Regions from separate parts of the Paenibacillus sp. DS2015 genome, predicted to be linked through region 1. Evidence: riboswitches for the same ligand, from Rfam matches in the RefSeq annotation. Region 1 holds a riboswitch; the other holds the start of a gene.
The links. A riboswitch is a leader RNA that binds a small molecule or an ion and turns the genes downstream of it on or off. The one in region 1 is predicted to bind S-adenosylmethionine.
Positions count from the first base shown of each region.

Region 2: another riboswitch for S-adenosylmethionine. It lies ahead of J2T13_RS07670 (methionine ABC transporter ATP-binding protein); the one in region 1 lies ahead of metA (homoserine O-acetyltransferase MetA).

Region 1 covers NZ_JBNPWS010000004.1:138,685-142,903, forward strand. The annotation lists gene J2T13_RS05675 (trans-sulfuration enzyme family protein) at 1-292, opposite strand, end outside; gene J2T13_RS05680 (aminotransferase class I/II-fold pyridoxal phosphate-dependent enzyme) at 289-1,473, opposite strand; gene metA (homoserine O-acetyltransferase MetA) at 1,501-2,436, opposite strand; SAM riboswitch class I at 2,559-2,683, opposite strand; gene corA (magnesium/cobalt transporter CorA) at 3,141-4,076, shown strand; gene J2T13_RS05695 (HRDC domain-containing protein) at 4,138-4,219, opposite strand, start outside.
Region 2 covers NZ_JBNPWS010000006.1:60,891-65,109, forward strand. The annotation lists gene J2T13_RS07660 (COX15/CtaA family protein) at 1-873, shown strand, start outside; gene J2T13_RS07665 (Cthe_2314 family HEPN domain-containing protein) at 974-1,711, shown strand; SAM riboswitch class I at 1,784-1,915, shown strand; gene J2T13_RS07670 (methionine ABC transporter ATP-binding protein) at 2,042-3,058, shown strand; gene J2T13_RS07675 (methionine ABC transporter permease) at 3,058-3,726, shown strand; gene J2T13_RS07680 (MetQ/NlpA family ABC transporter substrate-binding protein) at 3,814-4,219, shown strand, end outside.

The sequences.
Region 1 (4,219 bases):
ATGAGAACATCATAAACGTACTAGAAATCGCCGCCATTCCGGAAGAATATGCGAATCCTCGGTCTCCACCTTCTAACAAAGCGATGTAATCTTCCAACGCTTGACGAGTTGGATTCCCTGAACGACTATAATCATGCTGTGGTGGATTAAAAATATCTTCATGGTGAAACGTTGATGCCTGATAAATGGGTACACTTGAAGCTCCAGTAGTACGGTCAATTTCCGACCCAAAATGGAGTAATTTCGTCGCAAAGTTCAGTTCATTACGGGACGAATTCTGGGATTCACTCATCGTTGTTCTCCTCCTTCGATTTCTTGACGCGCTGCATCAAGTGCTCCACCTAAATCTGCAATTAAATCATCCACATGTTCTATACCTACCGAAAAACGAAGAAGACGATCATCTACACCAATAGCTTCGCGAATTTCCAGTGGAATGTCTGCATGAGTTTGCACAGCTGGGTATGTCATTAAGGATTCTACTCCGCCTAAGCTCTCTGCAAAAGCGATCAGACGGACATTTCTTAATAGAGGTTCAACATAGCGAGCATCCTTCACTTTGAATGAGAATATTCCCGTGTTCCCACTACATTGCTTTTTCTGAATATCATGACCTGGATGATCCGGTAGAACAGGATGATATACCTCAGCTACTGCCGAGTGCGTGAGCAAATATTGAGCAATCTGAACTGCATTACTTTCATGACGTTCCATCCGAAGTGCTAAAGTCTTCATTCCACGCATTAATTGGTAAGCATCCGTCGGACCGAGAACAGCTCCAATGGAATTGTGCAGAAAGGACATTTCTTCAGACAACTCTTGTCCTTTAGTAATAATCAGACCCGCTAATACATCATTATGACCACCTAAATATTTAGTTGCACTATGCACAACGATATCAGCCCCTAATTCGAGCGGCCGTTGAAAGAACGGTGTCATCAATGTGTTATCCACGATGGTAAGTAATTCATGTCGTTGTGCCCATGCACAGACGGCTTCTATATCGGTAATCATCATTAATGGATTGGTTGGCGTCTCTATAAAAACTGCTTTTGTATTAGAACGTCTTGCCGTCTCCAAAGCATCTAAATCATTCGTGTCTACATAAGAGGCACTTACACCAAATTTAGAAAGAATACGTTCTAATAGACGGTATGTCCCTCCATACAAATCCAGAGATACAATCAGATGATCCCCCTGACCAAAAAGTGTAAAAACCGTTTGCAACGCAGCCATTCCTGAGCTACATGCAAACCCTGCATCTCCTGATTCAAGTTCGGCAGCTGCATCCTCCAATACCTTACGGGTTGGATTCTTTGTTCGAGAATAATCAAATCCTGTGCTCTTACCAAGTCCAGGATGACGGAATGCAGTAGCTTGATAGATCGGAAAATTAACGGCTCCTGTCACAGGCTCTTCAATAGAACCAATTTGCGCCAATCTACTTTCAATTTGTAACGACCTCTTCTCCATACTATATCCTCCCTATTCTATCCCTCACTATATTTGTGGCCAGACTTCAGCAGTTTCGCCTATATCAAAAGGTGTTTCTTGGTATACATAGTAATTCAGCCAATTTGCGAATAATAAATTAGCATGTGCTCTCCATACAGCAGGGGGAACCCGATCAGCATCATCATTAGGATAATAATGTTGTGGAAGCGCCATATCCATTCCTTTGCTAATATCCCGTTCATATTCCCACTTCAGTGTGAAGGGATCATATTCCGCATGACCGGTCACAAAAACTTGTTTGCCATCCTTTGTAGCTACTAAATATATACCAGCCTCTTCAGACTCTGATAAAATTTCTAATTTGTCGATCCCTTCGATATCCTTCCGTCGAACCTCTGTATGACGAGAATGAGGAACGTGAAATAATTCATCAAATCCTCTCAGCAGCTTCACATTTGGCAAGGCCACCGTATGAGGAAATACGCCAAATATTTTCTCATCCAGTTCCCACTTAGGAACACCGAAATGATAGTACAGTCCAGCCTGAGCAGCCCAACAAATATGAAGTGTTGAAGTGACATGCGTCTTGCTCCATTCGAATATCTCTTGTAGTTCACCCCAATAATTAACTTCCTCGAATTCCATTTGTTCGACAGGAGCACCCGTAATAATCAATCCGTCGAAGCGAGTGAATTTCACTTCATCGAACGTTTTGTAGAAGGTTCTCAAATATTCCTCAGATGTATTCTTGGACGTATGGGAATTGGGATGAAGTAGCACAATATCTACTTGAAGGGGTGAGTTTCCAAGCAGACGAAGAATTTGAGCTTCTGTTGTTTCTTTCGTAGGCATTAAGTTTAGAATAGCAATACGTAGTGGGCGTATGTCTTGATGGTATGCAAGACTCTCATCCATGACAAATATATTTTCCCCCACTAGAATTTCCTTAGCAGGTAACGCATCTGGAATCTTAATCGGCATTATGATTACACTCCCTTTGGCTGAAACTGGCGATAATCATTTCTGAGGAAAGCCATTTTTAAACAAAAATGACCCTTATCCAAATTCAGGAGAAAGGTCATAATTGCTTAATATATGCGCCTCTCTCATCTCTCAGCAAACGAAGCCAATATGGGCATCATTTCCTGCAAGAATTAGCACCGTACGTTGTTAAACGCCGGTTGCCGGGTTTCATCGGGCCTGTCCCTCCACCTGCTCTTGATAAGATTTCGCTGTATTCATTTATTTGTAATTTAATAAATCACATTAAACATGTAATTTAGATTAACTTTAAATCATCTACACGTCTTCGTCAAGAACCAGAACTCATTTTCATATTTCCCACTCACATTTCCCTTACTTATTGAATAGTCTGTAGACTAGAATTAGCTGATCATAATTGTTCTTGTAAGGTCGATGACCGGGCGTTATACTATACAAGTATTGAAAATCGGAAAATGAAAGAGGTGACATGGAAGATGGATGGCGACCCCAGGCCTGAGCTGATTCAACTTGCATTACAATCGCATACCTTGAGAATAAGCTTGTCGGTAGTGGGTATTATTCATTTCCATGTGGAGAGTATTTAACGAATGCCTCCCGCTCCCTCCGACAGACCATTCTCTTTCGTATGCGCGTATTTGGCGCTTCCCCACGCAATCTTGGGGATGAAGGAGTGATAATAGATGAAGATACGTTTGGTAAATGAAGGTGTATTTACCCCAATTGATAACATTGAATTAACATTGACCCCACCCACAGAAGGATTCTATTGGATTGATGCTGATGCAGAAGATCTTGTAGAGCTACAACCTTTATTCTCACTACATGACTTAGCAGTAGAAGATTGCCTACATGAAGATGAACAACGTCCTAAAATTGAGATATATGAGAGCCATTACTTCATAGTCATTAATAGTATTCGATTTGATGATGAAGAAATATTTCTACGCGCACTTAGCGTATTCTTAGGAAGACATTATATTATTACGGTTACCAATCAGAAAATTAATGAACTTCGTACATTAAAACCAATACTTTGGGAGCAAGAAGTCAGCGAACCGGATCGTTTTCTTTATCTACTTATTGACTTAGTTGTAGACAATTATTTCTCTGTCGGTGACCGCATTGAAGCCAAGATCGAGAAATTAGAAGAAGATATCCTGATGCGCACTAAGAAAACCCACTTGATTGAAATTATTGGTTTACGCAGTGAAATATTATGGCTGAAGAAGGCTCTTGTTCCACAAAAAGAAGTGATTAATATCCTGAACAAGAAAGATCTTCGACTGATCGACGATCAGTTACAGAAATATTTTAGCGATATTTATGAGAACACAGTGAAAGTATCCGAAGCTTTCGAAACATATCGCGATCTCATGGGTAACTTACGTGAAGCATATCAGTCTAGTATCGACAACCGCGCGAACGAAATTATGAGAGTACTCACTGCAATTACCATCATATTCATGCCTCTAACACTTATTACTGGTATCTTCGGTATGAACTTTGTCCATATGCCAGAGCTAGAATCAAAATATGGTTATTATGTGGTCCTTGGCTTTATGGTGGTACTGGGTTTCGGGATGTTCTATACGTTCCGCAAAAAAGATTGGATCTAAATCATACAACAGATGGACGAAGAACTGCTCCGAATGCAGAAATTCTTCGTCCTTTGTTATGCTAACTTACGTTTCTCCTAGAGTCTAACATTCTGCGAAAGCGGATGCGGATCATCCGTATGCGTTCGTATAGCTGATCTATA
Region 2 (4,219 bases), on a different contig from region 1:
TTTGTATCTAAGACCGGATCGGGCCTTGGGTGTGGTCATGAATTTCCGTTGTGCCATGGTAAGTTTATCCCAGCACACACGGTGGAGTCGCTCATTGAATATTCACATCGGTTAGTCAGCGGAATGGCAGGATTATTGGCGCTCGCTTCTGTCATTGCATTCTGGCTGTATAACAAACGTCGTGATTTAAGAGTATATGCTGCAATGACTTTAGTGTTCGTTCTAGTTCAAGCTACCATGGGCGCTCTCGCGGTGGTCATGGATCAATCATCTGCCATTAAGGCCCTTCATTTTGGGTTTTCACTCATCGCTTTTGCCAGTGCACTTATGCTCGCATTAGGGATAAGGAGAGTTAGTAAATCTAAATCCATAGTAGATGTAGAACTTGTAATATTACCACGAGTAAGTATATCTTTCCGTAATCTCACATGGGTAACAAATATTTACTGCTACATAGTAGTCTATATTGGCGCTTATGTTAGCCATACAGATTCATCAGGGGGCTGTTCCGGTTGGCCACTTTGTAATGGTGAAGTGATTCCGGAAATGGTAGGTGGAGTTAGAGTTGCCTTCATTCACAGACTTGCTGCGCTATTGCTATTTATATTAATAGCTATCATGGCTCACTTCGCATATCGTAGACATCACGGTAATCGTGAACTTCAAATGTTAGGTGTTGCAGCGGTTTCCTTATGCTTAATGCAGGTATTCAGCGGTGCTTTTATCATTTACGCTCTAGGAAATCCTGAACTTTATGTGTTTGCAGCCTTATTGCATAACTTGTTAGTATCCTCCTTATTCGGTGTTCTTTGTTATCTTAGTGTAAGAGTGTGGCAATTAAGTAAACCTATGATCAAGAACCAAACTCATTAATCCATGGTTTCCCTGTAATATAAGTGAACCCTAGGAGGCATCGTAATGTTGCGATAGTTCCAGTAGACTTCTCCACAAATATAATCAGGGAGCGCTTGCCATGCTGCGTAAGTTACTTGTAGATTTGTCCCATGGGGACAACAATCCGTTACTGGAAGATGCTAACCAAGCTATGCTACAGACGATCCAGCTATTACAGAAGGAAATGAGTGATAGCGAAGACCCTACGCATGATCTACGTAAGATAGAGATCTGGACACGGGGACTTATTTTCTCACTCTCGGAGTTGGAGCAAAGTTACGCTGCGGCCTCCTTCTTTAGAAAATCTATAAAAATGGGATTTATGGATGACATGACAGAATCGGAGCAAACGGATTACTCAAGATATGTATATTTCTATAAGAATGGATTTATTCGTGTCCTTTCTGTGCTAGATAAGCTTGGTACGGTCTTGAATGAGCAGTATGATCTACAGACAGCAAAGGTTAAAGCACAATATTCGTATTTTTCAGTACTACGTCAACTGACCCTCTACAAGCAACACGATTCCTTAAGTGGGCAGTTATCAACGATCAGGGATAATTATCGTGAGCCTATTAACATCCTGAGGAAACGAAGGAATGCAGAAATTCATTATATGAATACGGAGATGGAAGATGATCTCTGGCAACGACACCAAGGGCTTCACGACAAAATCGTGCTGGAAGATGTGGATCAACATTTGTTGGAGTTAAAGCTAGGTATCGATATGATTTGCCAATCTCTTTCTGCCGCTTATCATTATATCTATGATCAATGGCACAACAGGAGCATAAATACGGATGCTAATTTAACATAACAGGTGGATTTTTCTTTTTGACAATCTTCTTGAAAAATTCTATACTAACAATAATAATTTCATATGGATTTTTTCTTATCGAGAGAGGCGGAGGGATAGGCCCGATGAAGCCCGGCAACCGATTAAGGAGAGTGAATGTTCTCCCTTGATGTCATGGTGCTAATTCCTACAGATCGCACAACAAGCGTGTCTGGCAGATGAGATGGCATTGTCTTTACGCAAAGAGAGCCCTTTTTCATACTGTGAAAGGGGCTTTTTCTATATTTTTTTACCTGAATCCCTTTGAAATATATGTCAATAACAGTAAGATTTACGAAGGAGAGACCTTGATTGATTGAATTAAAGCAATTGACGAAAGAGTACGGTAAAGGCGATCGAGTGACTACCGCACTATCTAATTTGAATCTTTCAATTGAGAAGGGTGAAATATTTGGAGTTATCGGACACTCTGGTGCTGGTAAAAGTACACTCATTCGATGTATTAACTTATTAGAGCGACCCACATCAGGCGAAGTATGGGTAGATGGCGTCAATTTAACTTCGCTGAATACCCAGCAGTTACAGAAAGAACGGCGAAGAATAGGGATGATTTTTCAACACTTCAATCTGCTATCCTCTGCAACAGTGTATGACAATATTGCCTTTCCATTGCGCATAGCTCATACCTCTAAAGAAACCATTGCAGCTAAGGTGAATGAATTGTTAGCTCTTGTAGGGCTAGATGAGCATAGTGATAAGTACCCAGCGCAGCTCTCAGGTGGGCAGAAACAACGGGTAGGGATTGCGCGTGCACTTGCAAGTGATCCCGAAGTACTGCTGTGTGATGAAGCAACTTCAGCGCTTGACCCACAGACTACAGATTCTATTCTGAAGCTATTGCTAGACATAAATAAACGCTTCAATCTAACAATTGTTCTCATCACTCATGAGATGCATGTTATTCAAAGTATTTGTGATCGCGTTGCGGTTATACATGCGGGTGGGATTGTTGAGTATGGACCGGTAACCGAAGTGTTTCTTAAACCGAAACATGTGGTTACACGAGAATTTATTCGAGGCGAAGCTAGTGGTAATGAGCTGTTACAGCAAGCTATTCATGCGACGCATCTTGCATTTTCACAAGCTGTTAAGATTACCTTCCTAGGTGAGACCACGTATGGCTCGATACTGTCGAGGACGGTTCGAGAGACGGGGGTTGATTTTGCCATCCTACAGGGAACGATATCTACGATCAAGGATACGCCATACGGTCAATTGATTGTACGTTTTGAGGGAGAACAAGAAGGTATTATCAGAACAATTGATAAACTTGTTCAGCAAGGTCTTGATGTGGAGGTGATGGCATGATTCTTGCGGTAGACTTTTCTGAAATTGTATGGAATGAAATTGGAACTGCCATAATAGCTACATTGAGTATGTTGGGAGCCTCTGCTGTATTTACTTTTATTATAGGACTTCCACTCGGGGTAATACTTTACCTTGCTTCACGTTCGGCTTCACGTAAAGTACGCGTTACTTATACCCTCCTGTCTTTCATTGTAAATATATTGCGTTCTGTACCTTTTATTATTCTAATTGTGGCTATGATTCCTGTTACGAGAGGGATTGTTGGGGTATCTATGGGCGTACTAGGAACCATTCCACCGCTAGTTGTAGGTGCAGCACCCTTCTTCGCACGGCTTGTGGAGACAGCATTAGCAGAGGTAGATCGTGGTGTTATTGAAGCTGCAGAGGGGATGGGAGCTTCTACTAGTCAGATTGTTTTACGTGTTCTACTTCCAGAATCTAGACCGGGTCTCTTAGCAGCTATGACGGTTACAATAGTTATGCTTGTGTCCTACACCGCAATGGCGGGTCAAGTAGGCGGAGGTGGATTAGGTGACTTAGCAATACGTTACGGCTATTATCGTTATGAGACAGAAGTCATGTTGATATCCGTAGCACTGATGGTCGTATTAGTACAATTACTTCAAGTAGTTGGCGATCGAGTTGTGCGTCATTTTATAAGAAAATAAGCGTTATGTGATTAAGGTAATACCCGAATGGAAATTCGGTCGCATATAATTCATATTATTCATATCGAAGAAAAGGGGAATTGACAAATGAAGAAATGGACACTTGGTTTAGTAAGTCTTGCACTGGTGGTAGCTTTATCCGCATGTGGTAAGAGTGATGAAGCAACATTGAAGGTAGGCGCTACAGCAGTACCTCACGCAGAGATTCTAAAGCACATTAAGCCTGTACTAGAAAAGGAAGGCATCAATCTGGAGATTATAGAATTCACAGATTATGTTCAACCCAATACACAGTTATTTGAGAAACAATTGGATGCTAATTTCTTTCAACATCAACCCTATCTTGATGTAGAGAATAAGCAGCGCAGTATGGATCTTGTCTCTGTTATTGCTGTTCATGTAGAGCCGCTTGGAGCCTACTCCAAAAAGTACAAATCGATAGATGAGCTTCCTGATGGTGCCAAAATCGCTATCCCTAATGATGCAACCAATG